Regions from separate parts of the Colwellia sp. BRX8-7 genome, predicted to be linked through region 2. Evidence: predicted binding sites of a transcription regulator. Region 2 holds the regulator's gene; the other holds the start of a gene.

Region 1 (11,443 bases), on a different contig from region 2:
GGCATTTCTTTTGAAAACATATTGAACTCATGACGGGTTCCTTTAGTAAACTCTTTATTATCATGCATTAATTCAGCAGTGCCATTTATGATCAACATCTCATTTCCTATTATGTAAAATATGGTTATTAATACCAACTATGCTTTTTTTATGCCAAATATTTAGATTGATTTTATTAATATTATTTATTTTATTAAGTGATTGAAGTTAAATGTAAATTATGAACTTTAGATAATGGTGCTAACCGTGATAATTATAAAAATAAATAAATTCAGCGTGAGCGGATGGCAAATTTTTGACACTCGCTTTAGCCTAGTAATTTTAATATAGACTCTGCTGCTATGTTGCTCTGTGCGAGTAAAGCAGTTGTTGCTTGCTGCTTAATTTGTAAAGAGGTTAATTGCGCTGTTTCTGTTGCAAAATCGGTATCTTGTATTCGAGAACGACTTGCAGAAACGTTTTCACTAATATTGCTTAGATTTGAAATGGTGTACTCTAACCTGTTCATAAAAGCACCTAAGCCCGAACGTTGTTGACCTATATAATTAAGTGCATCATCAATTTTTTTGATTGCTGATTGGGAATCTTCAACAAGATCTACATTAGCGAGCCCCATATTTTTACTGGAAAATCCGGCAATTGCTAAATCTATAGTTTGGTTAGCATCTGCACCAATTTGAAAGTTAGTTTTTGAGCCTGCTAATGTAAATGCCGTATTATAACTTTCTAAGGCTACTTCGTCGAAAACATGACTATCCCAGTTAACACCAGCGCCATAATCACCAGCGTTATTATCGTCATCTCCACTTACAAAAAAAGCACTGAAATTAGCCGTTGTCGGAGCACCGTTTGCGCCGACGATAGTTTCTGCTCTGCTTGGGCCGCCCGATGCATCTAAACCACCAAAAGCGCCGTTGTCAGCATTACTGGTATTTATATCACTGGTAATAAAATCTTCAAAAGTAGTGCCCGCCATAATTTCAGACCTGAGCGCCTCAGTATTTGCATAACTTGTGGTAGAGTTTAAAGCAGCATCAAACGTTTGTCCGCCTGCAAGTGCGCCCATAAAAGATTTTATGCCCGTACTGCCAATCTGATTTTCTAGGTAACGCATAGCAATATAGCCGCCAGAATAGACCCCTGCCACTTCAGTTGGCGTTGAAAGTGGAGCACTATTATTGGAAAATATTGAGTTTAACTGTGATTTTATTGCAGGAACGCCTAGGTTTGATATATCAGCAGCGACTCTGGAATCAGCACCACTAACAGCTTCAGCGGTACCCTCTACAAACCAAGTAGGCGTGTTAGATAAGTCCATTTGGTTTGCCATAACGGCATGGACCACTTCATGCAACAATGTCGATTTTAAAAGTTTTGTTTTATCAGCATCAAGTGAAGAAAAATCAGCTAAATCTATAGTCATAGTTAAATTGGCGCCTGTGCCACTAGCATAGGCAACTGAAGCTAATACGCCGCCAATAGCGTCAAATTCTAGATCTATTTTAAATTTAGCCCCATCACCTGTTAAGCCTAATACATCTTGAATGATGTCTTCAGATTCGGCTAAAACACCACTTTGAAGAATTTGAAGAATATTTCGTTCAGCTTCAGTTCCTCCACCTGAAGCAACTTGATCCGTTTGCTCAAAAATATTATTACCCCCAAAAGAGGTGGTACTATTAATTCTGTCTAATTCTAGCTTTAATTGCTCTGATTCTTTATTTAGAGCGCCCTTATCGTCTGTAGATAAAGACCCATTACTCGCTTGTAGTGATAAGTCGCGCATTCTAAAAAGAATATTTGTTGATTCTGTTAAAGCACCTTCAGCGGTCTGAGCCATGGAAATACCATCATTAGCATTTCGTTGTGCCACCGCTAAGCCATTAATTTGTGAAGTTAGTCTATTAGATATTTGTAAACCAGCTGCATCATCAGCTGCTGAATTAATGCGCATACCAGATGACAGTCGAGCAAAGGTGACCGATAACTTATTCGTGTTATCGGTGAGTTGTCGTTGTAAAAACAAGCTTGTTACATTGGTATTTATGCTAACCATAGCACTCTGCTATCAACAAATTATCCTAGAGTATTTATCGGCAAATTTTTACTTATCTTTAGACATTTTATATTTATATGAAGATAGCGATATTTATCATTGAGATAGAGACTCGGTACCTGACTTGATTTATCGAGTGAAAAATTCCTATACTATTTAAGTCAATTTTATGACGTTACAGTGTCAATTTATTGTTGCTTATTTACTATATCTCGCTAGAATAAAATTATAGATAACAAAAATATGGTTTTTTTAGATATATGCAGGGTCAAAAACATGTACTTGTCGTTGATAACGACATTGCCAGACGCGATCAAATAGCGACCGTATTATCATTTGTCGGTGAACATTTTTATGTGTGTCCTGAAGATGATATTGAGCAGTATTTTAAAGAAACTGATAATATTCTTACGGTGGTTTTGTGTGGCAAGGTCAGTGATTTACTGGTCGATTTTGTTAAAAAACACCCTGAAACACCTTTTATCCTCCATGATGTACTCGACGCGACTTTATTAAGTGGTGCTGTTAATGTTTTAGGCAGTTTAGCTGTGCCTTTAAATTATGCTCAGCTTACCGAGCAAGTACACCACTGTCATCAATACCATAACCAATTACCCTCGAAGCGAAATCACAACGGTCCTAATTTGTTATTCCGCTCTTTAGTGGGCGCCAGTGAACCTATGTTACAAGTGCGCTTTTTAATTGAACAAGTGGCTAGTACGCAAGCGAGTGTCTTGGTTTTAGGTGAGTCAGGTACGGGTAAAGAAGTTGTCGCACGTAATATTCATAATTTATCTGACCGCGCTAAGGGGCCTTTTGTTCCGGTTAACTGTGGCGCTATACCCGGTGAATTATTGGAAAGTGAATTATTTGGTCATGAAAAAGGTGCCTTTACGGGCGCTATTTCTACCCGTAAAGGGCGTTTTGAAATGGCCGAGGGTGGCACGTTATTTCTTGATGAAATAGGTGACATGCCTCAACCCATGCAAGTTAAGCTACTTCGTGTTCTGCAAGAACGTACTTTTGAGCGTGTCGGTGGCGCAAAGAGTATTAAAACCAATGTGCGTATTATTGCTGCAACCCATCAGCACTTAGAAGATATGATCACCGCGGGCACATTCCGCGAAGATTTATTCTATCGTCTTAATGTTTTTCCTATCGAAACACCGGCATTACGTGATAGAAAAGAAGATATTCCATTACTGATTAAAGAACTTATTTCTCGTTTTGAAGCAGAGCAAGGACAAAGCGTTCGTTTTACTGAGCAAGCGATTGAATCTTTAAAATTACATGCTTGGGCAGGTAATGTTCGAGAATTATCTAACTTAATTGAACGTATGATCATTATGTTTGCTGAGCAAGTGGTTAATGTCAGTGAATTACCAGCAAAGTATCGTCATATTGATGTTGAAGAGTATCAACCTGAATACCCTGATGAGTTGCAAGAACGTGATGCGATAAATGAGCTATTTTCTGGCTTTGATTATGATGACGAAGAAGATACCAGTAGTTTTGCTGACCAACCAGAAGAAGCATCTGTGGTTGATGTTTTGCCAAACGATGGCTTGAATTTAAAAGAATACTTAGCGGAACTTGAAGTGTCGATGATAAACCAAGCACTTGAGAAAAATGACTGGGTTGTTGCACGCTCGGCAGAACTATTAGGGATGCGTCGAACCACATTAGTTGAAAAAATGCGTAAGTATAACTTACAAAAAAACACGAACTAATATCCTACGTTAACCAGGTGTATTGATTGTTATATCCGTTATTACACCAGCCGTTGTACTGGAAAGTATCGCGACGGTTAGCGTCTTTGTCTTTGGTTGAACTGAATATTATTAGACAGTAAAGCCAAATCTTTGACGGCAAGAATTGTTCTAAAAATCGCTTCTAACATCATGTAAATTAATATAAAACCTCTTTGGCATAATTAATGCTTTATTCAGTTGGTATTTTTAAATTGAGTAAAGTATATGGCCGTTGCAGTTTCACATTCATCAGCATCTTCTAAATTGTCTACACCCATTCATTGTGTGGAAGATAATCTGTTTCATAAAGCTAAATTTGCTTTTACTCCGCAGTCATTTGCTCATAGCGATACGTTAGAAAGTGAAGCATACCGTGGCGAGCTATCGTTACTTCGTCAAAAGTCTAATCAACTTGAGCAAATTATTGATGTTATGCCGACCGGGATGATAATGCTTGATGGTAACGGTATTGTTATTAAAACCAATAAAATTGCTAGTTTGTTACTCGATGAACCGATTCTTGGTCAAGCTTGGTTTGATGTTATTAAACGCTCGTTTAAACCTCGTGCCGACGATTGGCATGAAGTGTCATTGAAAGACGGCCGCCGGGTTAAATTAGAAATTACTGCTTTAGGTGATCAACCTGGCCAGTTAATTATGATCACTGATTTGACCGAAACGCGTTTATTACAAGATAAGCTTAGCCATATGCAGCGTTTATCGTCATTAGGTCATTTGGTTTCAAAGCTTGCTCATCAAATTCGCACACCACTTTCTGCCGCTATGTTATATGGCGCAAATTTAAAAAATAAAAAGCTTTCTTCAGAGGATCGAAGTAGCTTTCAAGACAAATTAATGGCGCGCTTGCACGACTTAGAACAACAAGTAAACGATATGTTGTTGTTTTCAAAAAGTGGCAAGCAAAAAGTTGTTGAACCACTTTCAATTAATAAACTCATTACGCATTCAGTTAACGCCGTAGAAGCATTAATTGTTCAGGCCAAAGCGAAAGTAAACATTAAGCTTTGTGATGATGATTGCCAAATCTTAGGTAATAAACGTGCGTTAAGCGGTGCTATTGAAAACTTAATTCACAACAGTTTACAAGTTATTAAGCAGGGTGCGGAGATTTCCATTACCACCTACTGCCAAAATGAATACGCTTATATTAGTGTACAAGATAATGGTCAAGGTATTAGTGAAGAGCTTGCCAATAAAATTTTTGAACCTTTCTATACATCAAGGGCACAGGGAACCGGCTTAGGTTTAGCGGTGGTAAAGTCAGTTGCTAAGGCTCATCAAGGCGATGTTCGCTTAGTGAGTAAGCCAGGAGAGGGCGCGCACTTTTGTATTCACTTACCTATTTTAGACACAAACAATGTTAACGGGGAGAACACTAATGAATCAAAGTAAAATATTAGTTGTTGAAGATGATGCAGGATTACGTGAAGCCCTGATGGATACTTTAAAGTTATCAGGTTATCAATGTATTGAAGCTCAATCAGGTGAAGATGCTTTACTCACGCTTAAAGAACAAAGTGTTGATCTCGTCGTTAGTGACGTGCAAATGGATGGTATGTCGGGCTTAACACTGCTCAATAGTATTAAAAGAAATTGGCCAAATTTACCTGTGCTGATAATGACGGCATACGGTACGATTCATGATGCTGTTCAAGCGATGCGTGATGGCGCCTGTAATTATATGGCAAAACCTTTTGCGCCAGAAGTGCTGCTCAATATGGTTAACCAATATGTGCCATTGAATGTGACTAGTCGGCATGAACCTGTGGTTGCTGACGCACAAAGTATTGAACTATTAGCGTTAGCAAAGAAAGTCGCGACCACAGATGCTTCTGTTATGGTGCTCGGCCCCAGTGGCTCTGGCAAGGAAGTATTAGCACAATACGTTCATTACCATTCGAACCGAAGTGATAAGCCCTTTGTTGCCATAAACTGTGCTGCAATTCCAGAGAATATGCTGGAAGCGACTTTATTTGGTTATGAAAAAGGTGCCTTTACCGGAGCCATTCAAGCGTGCCCAGGTAAATTTGAACAAGCACAGGGCGGTACTATTTTATTAGACGAGATCACTGAAATGGATCTTGGCTTACAAGCAAAAATTTTACGGGTCTTACAAGAGCGAGAAGTTGAACGCTTAGGAGGTCGTAAAACAATTAAGCTTGATGTTCGTGTTATCGCAACCAGCAACCGTGATTTAAGAGTTGCTGTAAAAGATGGCATCTTCCGTGAAGATCTCTACTACCGTTTAAATGTCTTTCCATTAACTTGGTTAGCATTAAATAAACGCAGAGATGATATTGTGCCATTAGCCAAACATTTAATTACTCAAGCATCGTTAGCGAATAACATGGCTATTCCAGAACTAACCGCTTCGGCGAGAAATAAACTGACGAGTTACGATTGGCCAGGCAATGTTCGTGAATTAGATAATGTTATTCAACGAGCCATTATTTTGCATAGCGACCAGATTATTAATGCCGGTGACTTGTTAATTGAAAATTTCGACAGTGAAATTATTACTGACGTGGCGTTAGAAAATAATAGCGAAGACATGCTTGGTAATGAATTAAAAATACAAGAGCATCAAATTATTCTTGATACCCTCACCGCTTGCCAAGGTAGCCGTAAAGATGTTGCTGAACGATTAGGCATTAGCCCAAGAACGCTTCGCTATAAAATAGCAAGAATGCGTGATTCGGGCATTCAAATACCAGCCTAACAATCGCTCAAAAGGGTAATTTTCCTATAAAGCCAATATTTTCATTTAAAATATTGGCTTTACTGCTATTTGCAGTTTTCACTCATTAAACCTTCCATAACCTCGATAATTCTTTAATTCTCATACTGGCACCATGCTTGCAATATCATCGTTATATCGTTACTTAAACCGTTATTTATAGGCTTAGTAGCAAAAAATTGACACAAGTGAGTAGTTCATGAATATCGATACCAATTCTTTATACGCACAAATGCAAAGTATGTCGCTTGGAAACTCTTCGGTGCAGGGGGCTTCATTTGAAAAAATGGGCAATAACCTTGGCATGGGAGACAGTGCTATTCCAGCGCTGAATAAGTCGACCAGTAATTTTGGCGATATGCTTAAAGATGCGGTGAATAATGTTAACGATATTCAAAAAGAGTCTGGAGCAAAGAAAATAGCTTTTGAAATGGGCGACCGCAGCGTTACGCTCGCTGATACCATGGTTGCTTCCGCTAAAGCTGGTATTGCTTTTGATGCTACCGTACAAGTACGTAATAAGTTTGTTGAAGCATATAAAGAAATAATGAATATGCCAGTTTAACAATACATTAGTATAAAATAGATAGTATTTCGTAATAAAATCAAGTGGTAGTGGAGAAATTAAGTGGCTGATACTGATAATAATTCAATGGTTGCTGCCGATGGCGGCACCGGGTTAATGGCAAGTGATGGTGCTGATAATATGGCTGATGAGCAAAAATCAGGCTTTGCTTCTGCTATGGGTAATGTCGATTTATTACGCCAAGTCACCTTAATTATGGCATTAGCAATATGTTTAGCTATCGCTGTTTTTGTTATTATGTGGGCAAATCAAGCCGAATATAGATTTCTTGCCAAACAACCTACCGAACAATTAATCAAAACAATGGACTTTCTAGACGCTAACCAAGTGGATTATCGTCAAGCAAACAACACTATTTCAGTACAAAGTGATCAATATCAAGAAATTAAAATTTTACTCGCTCGTGAAGGTTTATCTGATGAACCAACAGAAGGTAGTGAAATTATTATGCAAGATATGGGTTTTGGTGTCAGCCAGCGCCTTGAAACAGAACGTCTTAAGTTTTCTCGTGAGCAGCAATTGGCTCGCACCATTGAAGAACTGCAAGCTATCTCTAGAGCAAAAGTCTTACTGGCGATACCCCGCGAAAATATTTTTGCTAAACGCACCCGCAGCGCATCTGGCACTGTGGTACTAACTATGCGTAAAGGGCGGATGTTATCTGAAGAAGAAGTTGACTCTGTTGTTGATATTATTGCTTCTGCCGTTCAGGGAATGGAGCCTAACCGAGTTACAGTGACAGATCAAAATGGTCGTTTACTTAATTCAGGTTCACAAACCTCTGTTTCTTCTCGCTCACGCAAAGAGTTTGAAATGGAGAAAAAAAGAGAAAATGAATATTTAAACAAAATAGACAGCATACTCATCCCTGTTGTTGGCTTAGGGAACTACACCGCACAAGTTAATGTGACTATGGATTTTACCTCAAGTGAAGAAATGCAGCGTCGTTATAATTCAGATTTACCGGCACTGCGCAGTGAAATGAAAGTCGAAGACAACACGATTGGCGGTTTACTTGGTGGTATTCCTGGAGCGTTAAGCAATCAGCCACCACTTGATTCAAATATTCCAGAAAATGCGAATGGTGGTGCACAACAAAGATCAATGCCTGGTCGTAAACACCTTGAATCAACAAAAAATTATGAATTAGACGAAGCTATCAGCCATACAAAACAACAAGCAGGTGTCGTTCGTCGAGTAAGCGTTTCTGTTGCACTTGATTACTTGGCAACTGCTGATGCTGAAGGCGCGATTACCGATTCACCGAGATCTGTTGAAGAAATGTCAAATATTCGTCGCTTATTACAAGGGAGTATTGGTTTTAATTTACAACGTGGTGATGTATTAGAAGTCGTTACCTTGCCATTCTCTCGTCAAATTATTGAGGATGCTCCTAAAGTTCCTTTCTATGAGAATGCCGACATATTAAAGTTTTTCAAATTAGGCATGGGCGCATTAGTCATTATTGTATTGATACTTGCCGTTGTTAAACCTATGCTTAAACGTCTTATTAACCCAGATCAAACACCTGATGACTACGGTGATAAATCACTTGATAGCCACATTGATTTGGGTGATGAAACCATGGATATGCTAACATCAGATTTTGATGCGGCGGCAGTAGGTTTCGCGCCTGATGGTAGTTTACAATTACCTGATTTACATCGCGATGAAGATATACTAAAAGCTGTTCGAGCGCTTGTTGCTAATGAGCCTGAACTTTCCTCTCAAGTGGTTAAAAGTTGGTTGAACGAAGATGAGTGATGAAATGCAAGAGTTAGCCCCTGCACCTAAGGGTTTTGACGTTGACAAACTTGATGGTGCAGAGAAAGCTGCGATATTATTGCTAAGCTTATCTGAAGAAGATGCCGCGCAAATATTAAAACACTTAGAGCCTAAACAGGTTCAACAAGTGGGCATGGTTATGGCTGCCATGGAAGATTTCACCCAAGAAAAAATTACCGCTGTTCATAAGCTCTTTATCCATGAAATACAAAACTTCAGTACCATTGGCTTCCAAAGTGAAGAATTCGTTCGCAAGGCATTAACTGCAGCATTAGGTGAAGACAAAGCCGGTAATTTAATTGATCAAATTGTCATGGGAGGTGGCGCAAAAGGTTTAGATTCATTGAAATGGATGGACTCAAAACAAGTAGCCAATATTATTCGTAACGAGCATCCTCAAATTCAAACCATTGTACTTTCCTATTTAGACCCTGATCAATCGGCTGAAATTATGAGCCAGTTTGCCGAAAAAGTGCGTTTAGATTTAATGATGCGTATTGCCAACCTTGAAGAAGTTCAACCGGCAGCATTACAAGAACTTAATGAAATTATGGAAAAACAGTTTGCCGGTCAAGCAGGTGCACAAGCCGCTAAAATGGGCGGTTTAAAAGCAGCAGCTGACATTATGAACTATTTGGATACCAATGTTGAAGGTATGCTAATGGATTCAATTCGTGAACATGACGAAGAGATGAGTCAACAAATTCAAGACTTGATGTTTGTTTTCGAAAACCTTGCCGATGTAGACGACCGTGGTATTCAAGCGATATTACGTGAAGTACAACAAGATGCGTTGATGAAAGCAATTAAAGGCGCAGATGATGTGCTGAAAGAAAAAATTATGGCTAATATGTCCAAACGTGCCGCTGAAATGCTGGCAGATGACCTTGAAGCTATGGGACCTGTGCGTATTAGTGAAGTTGAAGCCGCACAAAAAGAAATATTATCTGTTGCTCGACGATTATCTGACGCTGGAGAAATTATGCTTGGCGGCGCTGGTGGTGGTGATGAGTTCTTATAAACCTTATATTTTTAGGTCAGTCAAAACTTACTGTTATAAAATATTATGAAATTATTAAATAAATCGAATGCTGAAGTTATTAAACATAATCCCGAACAAGAAACCGATGTTTGGTCATTGCCGACGGTTGAATCTGAAAATAAAATTAAAGATGAAACAACCAATGCTATGGGAAAGAAAGCCGCTTGGCGTTTCGAGCCCCCTGAAGATTTTGTTGAAGAAGAAATCGCGCCATTAACGGCAGAAGATATTGAAAACATTCGTCAAGCTGCATTTGATGAAGGCCTTAATCAGGGTAAGGAAGAAGGTTTTGCTAAAGGTTATGAAGAAGGTAAAGTCTCTGGCCATGAAGAAGGTGTGGTACTTGGTCACCAAGAAGGGCTTGAAACCGGCTTAGCCGAAGCAAAAGAAAGTATTGATGAACAATCAGCTGCATGGGCGTCACTTACTGAACAGCTTCATAAGCCATTACTCGATGTCGAAAAAAATGTTGAACAACAATTACTTCATCTTGTCGTAGAACTCACCGAAGCGATTACCTTAGAAGAAGCTAAAACTAACCCTGATATTATTATTGCTGCGATTTCTGCGGGTATAAAAGCTTTACCTAGCCAAGAAGCGCAAACGCAAATTTTATTACACCCCAACGATATTAAACGTGTTGAAAAGCAATTTGGCGCTAAACATGTGCAAGAACAAGGTTGGCGTTTACTCGCTGCCCCGCAATTAGTTCCGGGTAGCTGTCAAATTGAAAATAGCACCTCTAATATCGACCTGAGTGTTAAATCTCGAATAAAAGAAGTATTGGACTCGTTTTTGCAAGATGCACTACATCAGTAATTTCTTGTACAAAAGAGTCAAAATACCGCTATGGTTGATATTTCTCGCCTTAATGAAAGACTAAAAAACTGCCAAGAATTTGTGCACCCGCATAAAGTCTCTGTTGCTGGGCGTTTAGTCCGAGTAGTCGGATTAACGCTTGAAGCTGTTGGCGTAAAAGCGGCAGTTGGTAGCCAATGTTTAGTCGAAACGGCACAAGGCGATTTAATCGCTGAAATTGTTGGTTTTTCTAAAGACATAACTTTTCTAATGCCAGAGCAAAGCTTACAAGGTGTTTTACCGGGTGCGCGCGTTGTGCCACTGACAACTAAAGCTCGCTTACCCTTTTCAATGGATTTACTTGGCCGAGTCGTTGACGGTGTTGGTAAACCACTCGACGGCAAAGGGCCAATCAAGAACTCAGGCAATTATCAAATAAACAATAAGCCGATTAATCCGTTATCAAGGCGTGGTATCACTGAACCGCTTGATGTCGGTGTGCGCGCTATTAATAGTTTTTTAACGGTTGGTATTGGTCAGCGTATGGGCTTATTTGCCGGCTCAGGTGTCGGTAAAAGTGTCTTGTTAGGTATGATGACACGCGGCACAACTGCTGATGTTATCGTTGTGGGGCTAATTGGCGAACGTGGTCGAGAAGTTAAAGAGT
Region 2 (11,443 bases):
AAGAATATCTTTTTGAAAATCAACTTGAGCCTGCATCACTGACCAGAATGTACCACTGTCTACGCCCAACCATTCAACACCGACGAGATGACCACCTAATATCCCTACGGCAGAAAAAATAGCGGCTAGCAAAGGTAAACTAATAAACCCTGCCCAGAATCTTGGTGCAATCACACGACGTAACGGATCAATTGCCATCATTTCTAAACTTGATAATTGTTCTGTTGCTTTCATTAAACCAATTTCGGCGGTTAATGCCGAGCCTGCACGTCCTGCAAATAATAGTGCCGCAACCACAGGGCCTAATTCACGGAGTAAAGATAGTGCGACCATAGGTCCTAAACTGCCTTCAGCACCATAACCCACTAAAATAGTATAGCCTTGTAAAGAGATAACCATGCCAATAAATAAACCGGATACCACCACTATCATCAGTGAAAGTACGCCAACAGAATATAACTGATGCACCAATAGAGGAAAGCCTTTACGTACATTCGGCACATGAAGCAATGCAGAAAGTAATAAAACTATTGCTCGCCCTAATCCCGTAATCGTGGCAATAATGTTATGCCCTAAACTTTGTAAACTATTCATTATTTAGGCTCCTTACCCATTAATTCATCTTGATAAGGGGCGCTAGGAAAATGAAATGGTACGGGACCATCAGCTTCACCTTGAATAAATTGTTGCACCAGTGGTGATGTTTGCTTACTTATCTCTGACGGTGTGCCATGACCAATAATTTTCTTTTCAGCAATAATATAAATGTAATCGGCAATACTCATTACTTCTGTAACGTCATGTGAGACCACAACTGAGGTTAAACCTAATGCTTCATTTAAATCTTTTATTAAGCGAACAATAACACCCATTGAAATAGGGTCTTGCCCCGCAAAAGGCTCATCGTACAAAATAAGTTCAGGATCTAAAGCGATAGCGCGGGCAAGGGCAACTCTTCGTGCCATGCCACCAGAAAGTTCGCCAGGTGCTAAATTTCGTGCACCGCGTAAACCAACGACCTCAAGTTTCATTAATACCATTTTTTCAATTAACGATTCTGACAGGGTACTGTGTTCGCGCATCGGAAAAGCAATATTGTCGTAAACACTCATATCGGTAAATAACGCGCCACTTTGAAACAACATGCTCATACGTTTACGCGCTTCATAAAGTGCACTGCGTGATAATGTTGGAATATTTTGTCCGTCAAAAAGTATTTTACCTGAATTGGGTCTGAGTTGACCGCCAATTAAACGTAATAAGGTGGTTTTACCAATACCACTTGGCCCCATTATCGCGGTAACTTTTCCTTTAGGGATCGACAAACTAATATCATCATAGATCACTCGTTCATCACGTTTAAACGTAAGGTTCTGGATATCGACCAAGTTTTCAGGCATAAGATTTATATAACGTCACTGGTTGTTATTATTAAAGTCAGGTGAATTTTACATGAGCAATCAAAAAACGTCATTAAAATTGCGTTAAAAATGTAAATAAAAATCGTAAGAAAGCGTGTAAAAACGTAATAAAGTGTAAGATTTTACTCTCAGAAGATATATTTTTGCTTTAATGAAATTTTTACTTTGGCTATTTTTTAACAATGGCATGTAAAAAAACCGCCTTTTGGGCACTTTTTTACCAAGATCTGATTATTTCTCTTTGTTTTTGCTTCGCAACCAGCGACAATTTACGCTCTTAATATAGGAGCCCTTAATGTTATTACAGATTCTAATTTTACTTGTTTCACTTGTTACTCTGGTATGGAGTGCTGATAAATTTGTTTTTGGTGCCTCATCATTAGCAAGAAATTTTGGTATCTCACCGATGATTATTGGTTTAACTATTGTTGCCATGGGTTCATCTGCTCCAGAAATGATGATTGCAGCGACAGCATCTTTAGACGGTAACAATAATACAGCTATCGGTAACGCAATCGGTTCAAACATTACTAACATTGCTTTGGTACTGGGTATAACGGCATTATTTCAACCTTTAAACGTATCCTCATCAACGGTAAGACGAGAAATTCCATTAATTTTAATTGTTACCGCCCTGGCCTATTGGATGCTTTCTGACGATTACTTTGGCTTTAACGAAGGCTTATCACTGATGATCGGCTTTTTTGTTTATATATTTGCGTTACTTTTTATTACCATAAGAGCCTCTAAAACTCGGCCAATTGATGATCCATTGATCATTGAAGCTGAACAAGAAGTGCCAGACGCGGTTAGCAAACCTAAATCTTTACTTTGGCTAGTCGTTGGTATTATTTTCTTACCTATGAGTGCTAGCTACCTGGTCGATTCATCTGTTTTTATTGCTAAAGCATTTGGTATCAGTGACTTAGTGATTGGTTTGACCGTTATTGCCGTTGGCACAAGCTTGCCAGAACTTGCTGCAAGTATTATGAGTATTATCAAGAAAGAAGATGATTTAGCGCTAGGGAGTATTATTGGCTCTAATATCTTTAATATTTTAGCTGTACTCTCGCTCGCTGGCCTAATTGCACCGGGCGAAGTAGATTCAGATGCCGCAGCACGTGACGCCCCTTACATGCTTGGCGTTACCGTATTATTATTTATACTGTGTTTTACTCGTCGTGCCGGAAAGTTTTGCATTGGACGCTTAAAAGGTTTGCTATTAATAGGCGCTTTTATCGCTTATCAAGCGCTACTTTTTAGTCAAATAAAGCAATAACAAACACTATAATAGCAATTTATAAAATAAAAACGGGCTAATAATGAACGATTTCAAACAACTAGCGTTAGACGTTATTCACATAGAACAACAGGCTATTGCAGAGTTAGCCCAGTACATTGATGAGAACTTTGAATATGCCTGCCAGTTAATGTTTAACTGTAAAGGTAGGGTTATTATTGCTGGCATGGGCAAGTCAGGCCATATCGGTGGTAAGATTGCTGCAACGCTAGCGAGCACCGGCACACCTTCTTTTTTTGTTCACCCTGGTGAAGCAAGTCACGGTGATTTAGGTATGATAACCGGTGATGACGTCGTGTTAACGATTTCGCACTCGGGCGAAACCAGTGAAGTGTTAGCAATAGTGCCAGTCATAAAACGTATTGGCGCTAAACTTATTGCGATGACGGGGAATCCAGCCTCAACCTTAGCAAAACTAGGCGATACCCATGTCTGTGTTGCTGTTTCACAAGAGGCTTGTCCACTAGGATTAGCGCCAACATCAAGTACCACAGCAACCCTAGTAATGGGTGATGCACTTGCTGTTGCCTTATTAAATGCTCGCGGCTTTACCGCTGACGACTTCGCACTCTCTCATCCCGGTGGTAGTTTAGGAAAACGCCTATTACTACGTCTTAGCGATATAATGCATAGTGGTGAGCGCTTACCAACTGTAAATGCTAATGCTAAAATTAAGGATGCGTTGGTTGAAGTATCATTAAAAGGTTTGGGGATGACGGCGGTAGTCGGCGAGAGTGGTCAATTACAAGGCTTATTCACTGACGGAGATTTACGTCGTATTCTTGATGAACGTATTGATATACATCTCGATACTATTGCATCAGTGATGACAAAAAATCCCACTGTGGCTCATCAAGATATGCTAGCCGCCGAAGGCTTAAAGATCATGGAAGACAAAAAAATTAATGGTTTAATTATTGTTAATGACAATAATATACCTATTGGCGCAATGAATATGCACGACTTACTAAAATCAGGTCTTATCTAATATGCAAACACTCTATGGCGAAATTACTGACACAGCATTCAATACCATGAAAACAATAAAGCTGCTGATATGTGATATTGATGGCGTTTTTTCTGATGGCCGTATTTATTTGGGTAACGATGGTGAAGAATTAAAAGCTTTTCACACTAAAGATGGCTACGGCATAAAAGCATTAGGCGCCAGCGGTGTCGATGTAGCGGTGATCACCGGGAGAACATCAAATATTGTCGCAACACGTATGTCAGCCTTAAATGTTAAATATATAGTTCAAGGTGAAGAAAATAAATTACCCGCCTTGAAAACTATGGCTAAGCAATTAAAGCTATCCCTCGAGGAAATTGCTTATATTGGTGATGATATGCCTGATTATGAGTGTATCAACGCTGTGGGCTTGGGTATTGCTGTTCAAGATGCCCACCCAAGTATTTTATCTATCGCAAATTACACCACTTTTAACCATGGCGGTTTTGGTGCTGTTCGAGAAATATGCGATTTAATCATGCTTAGCCAAAACACCTTAGCAAATGCTTCGGGTGCGAGTATATGAATCGACTTTATAGTTTAACCTTGTTGTTTTTTCTGATTGCGGGAGGCGTTTACGGTATAATTGAATGGAGAAATTCCTCAGCACCACAATTACAAGCGATTGATAAGACGCTGACCCCTGATTTTATTGCCGAAAATTTACACAGTAATGTTTATAAACATCAAGGAAGTTTAGCTTATGTTGTTGATGCCCATCGTATGGAACATTACCCTGAGTTAAGTATTACCAACTTTGAGTTTCCTCAATACACACTTCATCCAAAAAATGATGCGCCCGCATGGAAAATATCTGCCAATGAAGGCATATTATACAATAACAACCGGGTAAAATTAGAAAAGCATGTCCGCCTGTTAGCAACAGATCCCGATAGCTTATTACAAGAAGTTCAAGGAAAATACTTTGAACTTGATCTAAAAACTAACATCATAAGTTCAGAACAAGAAATTAAAATTATCGGTAAAGGATTTACCATCGATGGTAAAGGTTTAATTGTCGACTTAAACACCAACCAAATGACACTAACTAAACATGTGAAATCAATTTATGAAATTGTTAAAAAATAGCCTACTGTGCTTATTGTTATCAACTCCGCTATTTTCGTCAGCTTTCGCTGAAAAATTTGATATAAAACAAAAGATTGAAATTAACGCTTCAAGACAAGCCGTTGATCTTAAAAATAAAATATTCAGCTATATTGATAACGTGGTGATCACTCAAGGTTCATTAGTTATACGTGCTGATTTAGTACAAGTGCTGACTCAATCTGGCAGTGAAGAAAAAACCTATATCGCTAAAGGGAAGCCAGCAACCTTTAAACAAACCTTAGCCGATGGCACTCCTCTTAGCTTACAAGCAGACGAAATAAGATATGAGCCCGCAAATAATTTAGTGATAATTTCAGGAAATGCGTTATTACAGCAAGAAGGTAGTGAGGTTAGTGGCAGTAGAATTACTTACAATATTGCCACTCAGTATGTTAATGCTGAAAGTAAATCTAACGAACGCACTAAAACGATTTTTCAGCCGAAAGAAAAAATTAAAGCGACAACCACAGACGCGAAAACTCAGGAAAAAATTAATTTATGAGCACTAGCACCCTAATGGCAAAAGGCCTTGCCAAAGCCTATAAAGGCAGAAAAGTGGTTAAAAATGTCAGTATGCAAGTTTCAGCAGGACAAATAGTCGGTTTACTGGGCCCAAATGGTGCCGGAAAAACAACTTCTTTTTATATGATTGTGGGTTTAGTTGAAAGTGATAGTGGCGATATTATCTTAAATGACGAAAACCTGACGTTAGCGCCTATGCATGAGCGTGCGAGAAAAGGCATCGGATATTTACCACAAGAAGCCTCTATTTTTCGAAAACTCAGTGTTTACGACAATATTATGGCTATTTTACAAACACGAAAAGAATTATCAGATGCTGAACGTGAAGAGAAATTAGAACATCTTGTTGAAGAATTCAACATAGGTCATATCAAAGATAATTTAGGCATGAGCTTATCTGGTGGTGAACGCCGCCGAGTAGAAATTGCTCGCGCATTAGCTGCTGAACCAAAATTTATTTTATTAGATGAACCTTTTGCTGGTGTTGATCCAATTTCAGTAGGTGATATTAAAAAAATTATTCTACACTTAAAAGAACGTGGCATTGGTGTGTTGATCACTGATCACAATGTACGTGAAACTCTCGATGTATGTGAACATGCGTATATTGTTAGTCATGGTGAACTTATTGCAGAAGGTACTGCAGATCAAATTCTTGCAAATCAACACGTAAGAGATGTATACCTTGGTGAACAATTCACGCTATAGTAGTCAGTAAATGAATAGTATCTTCGTATGAAAAAAACGAAAATATCCCATTAAAAATAATAGGAAGTTAATGACCTAAATGCGCCCTACTCTACAACTCCGCATAGGACAACAATTAACCATGACGCCACAATTGCAGCAAGCAATCAAATTGCTGCAACTGTCTACGTTAGAGCTTCAACAAGAAATTCAGGAAGCCTTAGAAAGTAATCCATTATTAGAAATGGATGAGTCTTCAAATAATCCTGAAGATAAAAGTACTGACAACCTTGAAGAAGCTCACACTGCCGGTACTGGTGATGTTAAAGAAGCCCCCGCTTCTGATGGTAGCGAAGACGCTACGCCTACCATTGATGAAATCACCACCACTGAAGCCATGGACAAGAACGATATCCCTGAAGAATTAAACATGGATACCACTTGGGATGATAACTACACGGCTGGTGCAGCAAGTTCAAGCTCAGGCCCAGCTTCAGAAGATTATACTTACCAAGGCGAGACTCAAGACTCCATTCAAGATCATTTGCGCTGGCAAATGGAATTAAGCCCTTTTACCGAAACAGACCGCGCTATAGCGACAGCAATTATTGATGCTGTTGATGACGCCGGTTACTTAACGGTATCTAGTGAAGACATTTTAGAAAGTGTTGCCATTGAAGGAGTAGAGCTTGATGAAATTGAGGTGGTACTAAAACGTATTAACCTCTTTGATCCTGTTGGTGTCGCTGCTCGTTCTATTTCAGAATGTTTAATCATTCAACTTAATCAATTTGACCCCGCTACACCTTGGTTAGCAGAAAGTAAGTTAGTTTTGCGTGACCATATTAATCTACTGGGTAGCCGAGACTATCGTACATTAATGCGTAAAACTCGACTGAAAGAAGAGCAACTGCGCGAAGTAGTGCGTCTTATTCAATCACTTGACCCTAGACCCGGCGATAGTGTGATGAAGAGTGACGATCAGTATGTTATTCCTGATGTTTCTGTTGAAAAGAAAAATGGCCGTTGGGTGGTCGAATTAAATCCTGATACTGCGCCAAAACTTTCGGTGAATCAGCAATATGCTTCGATGTCACGTTCGATGAAGTCGACAGCTGACACACAATTTATTCGCTCAAATTTACAAGAAGCTAAATGGTTTATTAAAAGCTTAGAAAGCCGTAATGATACCTTATTAAAAGTGTCAAACTGTATTGTGCAACGTCAAATTGGCTTTTTTGAACATGGTAATGAAGCCATGCGTCCAATGGTTTTAAATGATATTGCCGAAGCTGTCGATATGCATGAATCAACCATTTCACGAGTGACGACACAAAAGTATATGCATACGCCACGTGGAATTTTCGAACTGAAGTTTTTCTTCTCAAGCCATGTTGGCACCGAAAGCGGTGGCGAATGTTCATCAACAGCTATTCGTGCATTAATCAAAAAATTTGTTGCTGCCGAAATCCCAGCAAAACCACTTAGTGATAGTAAAATGGCTGATTTATTAGCCGATCAAGGGATAAATGTAGCTCGACGTACCATAGCAAAATATCGAGAGTCACTTTCTATTCCACCTTCTAACCAACGAAAAAGTTTACTTTAACGAAAAGATGAGGAATTAAGCTTATGCAAATTAATCTTTCTGGCCACCATGTTGACATTACCGAAGCTTTACGAGAAAACGTCACGACAAAGATGGCAAAATTAAGCCGACATTTTGATCATATCAATAATGTTCATGTTGTTCTCACCGTTGAAAAATCAAATCAAATTGCTGAAGCGACTGTTCACGTTAGTGGCTCTGATTTACATGCAAAAGCTGAAAATGCTGACATGTATGCCTCTATTGATAGTCTTGTTGTTAAGCTTGACCGGCAAATATTGAAGTACAAAGGTAAAACGAATCAGCATTAATGCTGTTTATCGCCTGTTCACTCACCAAAGAATCTAAGTAGTATAATGAAGTTGCAAGATATCCTTACCCTTGATTGCACCCTGTGTGCGATTAAGGGTACAAGCAAAAAAAAACTCCTTGAAATAATTAGCGAAACTGCGGCAAAAAAATTCGATAATATTGATACTCATCAATTATTCGAAAGCTTAATGGCGCGTGAAAAGGTTGGCTCTACCGGCATAGGAAATGGCATTGCGATTCCTCATGGTCGATTAACTAACACGTCACAAGTTATTGCTGTATTGCTGACCAGTGAACAAGCCGTTGAATTTGATGCGATAGACAACCGTGCTGTCGATATTATTATTGCGTTATTTGTACCTGAAGAAAACTGCCAACAACATTTAGATACCTTACAAAGTATTGCGCAAATATTTAGTACTAAACAATTCGCAAAGCAAGTAAGAAAATGCCAAAATTCGCAAGAGCTTTTTACTTTAATAAAGCATGCTAAACGTTAATAAAATCTAATAATAATCCAGGAAAACTCAAATGAAACTCTTGATAGTCAGTGGTCGCTCAGGGTCAGGTAAAAGTGTCGCCTTACGTGTACTCGAAGATTTAGGCTACTACTGTGTCGATAATATTCCGGTGAATTTATTGCCTGCATTAGCACATACCGTTATTAATGATTACGACAAAGTAGCGGTTAGTTTAGATGTACGTAACTTACCCAATGACCCTAATGACGTTTCAGAAATATTAGATTATCTACCAAAAACGGTAAAACTCGATATTCTGTATTTAGATGCTGATGACTCTGATCTTATTCGACGTTTTAGTGAAACGCGTCGTTTACATCCTTTGATTAAACAAAATATCCCACTCGACCAAGCCATCTCTTTAGAGAAAAAGCTGCTTGAGCCTATTTCCACGCGTGCGGGTTTGTATATTAATACCAGTCAGTTATCACCTCATCAATTATCTGATTTAGTGCGTGAGCGAATTTTAGGCAAAACCTCGGCATCTATGGTGGTGGTGTTTGAATCTTTTGGCTTTAAACACGGTGTACCACAAGACGCAGATTATGTTTTTGATGCACGTTTTCTGCCTAACCCTTTTTGGGAAACAGACTTAAAAGGTTTTACCGGTTTAGATCAACCCGTGCGAGACTTTCTTGCTAGCCAACCGATTGTCACTAAATTTATCTGGCAAATTAACAGTTTTATGATGACGTGGTTACCCCACTTAGAAAGAAACAATCGCAGCTATATTACTATCGCCATTGGTTGTACGGGTGGAAAACACCGATCGGTTTATATTGCAGAAATATTAGCAAACAATCTTAGAAAAGAACGCGAAGATGTTCAGTCTCATCATCGCGATATTAAAATACAAAGCACTTAATAACGGTCACTGTATGCCAAAATATAATAAATCATTAACCATTAGCAATAAACTGGGATTACATGCACGTGCTGCCACTAAACTTGCCCAGTTAAGCCAAAAGCTTAATGCTAACGTTACTATTTGCTTAGAGGGCAAAGAAGCTGATGCCAGTAGTATTATGGGGTTAATGTTACTGGCCGGTGGCTTTGGAAAAACAGTAGAGGTTATTACCCAAGGAGAAGATGCTCAACAAGCACTTGACGATGTATGCCAGTTATTTTCTGATAAATTTGATGAAGACGAATGATAAAAAGACTGAATAAAAAATAAAGTTACGTTATCATTCATTACAACACCTTAGCCAGCGCATCTTGACTAAGATATAAACAATATAATTTTCGTATTACTGCGGCACAGGAAAACTTTATGCCGGAAATATCAGAGCAACAACAAAATCATCAACGCCTGCAACAAGTCAATAAAGCACTTGGTAGCGGTATGTTTGTGCACGTTCGAAAATTACTACAGAACATGCCAGCTTATGATATTGCTTTAATATTAGAGTCATCTCACCCGAAAAGTCGTGCCGTTTTATGGCAACTTATCGACGCTGATAATCACGGTGAAGTACTTGAAGAACTCAATGAGGAAGTTCGAAAAGGCATTTTAAAAACTATCCGCCCTGAAAAATTAGCCGCCGTTGCTGAAGGCATGGATGTTGATGATTTAGCTGAAGTTTTACGTACTCTACCCGATAGTGTTTATCAAGAAGTATTAAGTGCTATGGACTCGCAAGACCGAGGTCGAGTCGAAGCAGCGTTATCATTTGAAGAAGATACCGCTGGCGGTATCATGAACACCGATACCATAACAATTCGTCCCGATGTAACGGTTGATGTGGTATTGCGCTATTTACGCTTACGAGGTGATTTACCTGAAGCGACCGATTCTTTTTATGTGGTCGATGGTAAAAATCACTTTATTGGCGCCGTTTCTCTAGCGGCGATAATTACCGCCAAACCTGAAATTATCGTCTCAACACTCATTGATAAAGATATCGAAGCAATTCAAGTGCATTTGTCTGATAGTGACGTAGCACAACTCTTTGAAAAATTTGATTGGTTCTCTGCACCAGTGATTGATGATGAAGGCCGTTTGCTTGGTCGTATCACGATAGACGATGTTATCGATATTATTCGTGAAGATGCCGAGCATTCGATGATGAGTATGGCGGGTTTAGATGGAGAGGCAGATACCTTTGCTCCGGTTTTAAAAAGCACGCAACAACGCTCTATTTGGCTTGGCGTTAATCTCATTACCGCACTACTTGCTGTTGCTGTATCGAGTATGTTCGAAGGTGTTTTAAGCCAACTGGCTATTTTAGCTATTTTAAATTCTTTAGTGCCTAGTATGGGTGGTGTTGCCGGTAACCAAACCTTAACACTGGTTGTTCGCGCCATTGCGCTAGGCCATGTTGGCGACTCAAATGCGAGAATACTTATTCAGAAAGAACTTGCTGTTGGTTTTCTTAATGGCGTTATCTGGGCGGTATTAATTGCTGGTGTTGTGGCTATTTGGCAACAAAATTTAATGCTTGGTGGCGTTATAGCCTTTGCAATGTTAATGAATTTAACCGCTGCTGGTATCGCTGGTGTCGCTATCCCGCTGTTTTTGAAAAGGATGAATATTGACCCTGCTCTCGCTGGTAGTGTGATATTAACAACGATTACCGATGTGGTTGGAATATTCGCTTTCTTAGGTACTGCAACTTTATTCCTAACCTAAACTAGATATGGGCTTATTGAGATCTTGATACCTTTTCAAGATCTCAATACTAGTCTGTTGGTTTTAATAATCAAATGTACCTTATTAAAATAACACGATTTGATTAATTGCCGCCAACCTGCATCTCTTCAATTAACAATGAACCCGTTAAAATACTGCCTCGTAAATCAACATCACTACCGACAGCAACTAAGCCTTTAAAAATATCAGATAAATTACCCGCAATGGTAACTTCTGATACCGGGTAAGCAATTTCGCCGTTTTCAACCCAGAAACCGGCAGCGCCACGTGAATAATCACCATTGACTACATTAACGCCT

Evidence for each region. Region 2 encodes sigma-54, which starts transcription at its own class of promoters, with help from an activator protein. Its sites were predicted from a motif close to GTTGGCACGNNNNTNGNNT; they were not measured.
Region 1: a site for sigma-54 is predicted at 6,672-6,690, ahead of fliE (flagellar hook-basal body complex protein FliE). Genes of this name have one in related genera too.

What each region holds. Positions count from the first base shown of each region.
Region 1 is NZ_JACGVP010000001.1:184,231-195,673, reverse strand. Features, by position in the region: gene H4J57_RS00840 (hypothetical protein) at 1-98, opposite strand, end outside; gene H4J57_RS00835 (flagellinolysin) at 308-2,056, opposite strand; gene H4J57_RS00830 (sigma-54 dependent transcriptional regulator) at 2,317-3,786, shown strand; gene H4J57_RS00825 (PAS domain-containing sensor histidine kinase) at 4,033-5,220, shown strand; gene H4J57_RS00820 (sigma-54 dependent transcriptional regulator) at 5,207-6,547, shown strand; gene fliE (flagellar hook-basal body complex protein FliE) at 6,765-7,130, shown strand; gene fliF (flagellar basal-body MS-ring/collar protein FliF) at 7,194-8,915, shown strand; gene fliG (flagellar motor switch protein FliG) at 8,908-9,957, shown strand; gene fliH (flagellar assembly protein FliH) at 10,003-10,797, shown strand; gene fliI (flagellar protein export ATPase FliI) at 10,828-11,443, shown strand, end outside.
Region 2 is NZ_JACGVP010000011.1:166,487-177,929, reverse strand. Features, by position in the region: gene mlaE (lipid asymmetry maintenance ABC transporter permease subunit MlaE) at 1-594, opposite strand, end outside; gene mlaF (phospholipid ABC transporter ATP-binding protein MlaF) at 594-1,400, opposite strand; gene H4J57_RS12620 (calcium/sodium antiporter) at 1,717-2,700, shown strand; gene H4J57_RS12615 (KpsF/GutQ family sugar-phosphate isomerase) at 2,744-3,709, shown strand; gene kdsC (3-deoxy-manno-octulosonate-8-phosphatase KdsC) at 3,711-4,256, shown strand; gene lptC (LPS export ABC transporter periplasmic protein LptC) at 4,253-4,819, shown strand; gene lptA (lipopolysaccharide transport periplasmic protein LptA) at 4,800-5,342, shown strand; gene lptB (LPS export ABC transporter ATP-binding protein) at 5,339-6,070, shown strand; gene H4J57_RS12590 (RNA polymerase factor sigma-54) at 6,150-7,658, shown strand; gene hpf (ribosome hibernation promoting factor) at 7,682-7,969, shown strand; gene ptsN (PTS IIA-like nitrogen regulatory protein PtsN) at 8,015-8,470, shown strand; gene rapZ (RNase adapter RapZ) at 8,502-9,356, shown strand; gene H4J57_RS12570 (HPr family phosphocarrier protein) at 9,370-9,645, shown strand; gene mgtE (magnesium transporter) at 9,765-11,123, shown strand; gene pmbA (metalloprotease PmbA) at 11,227-11,443, opposite strand, start outside.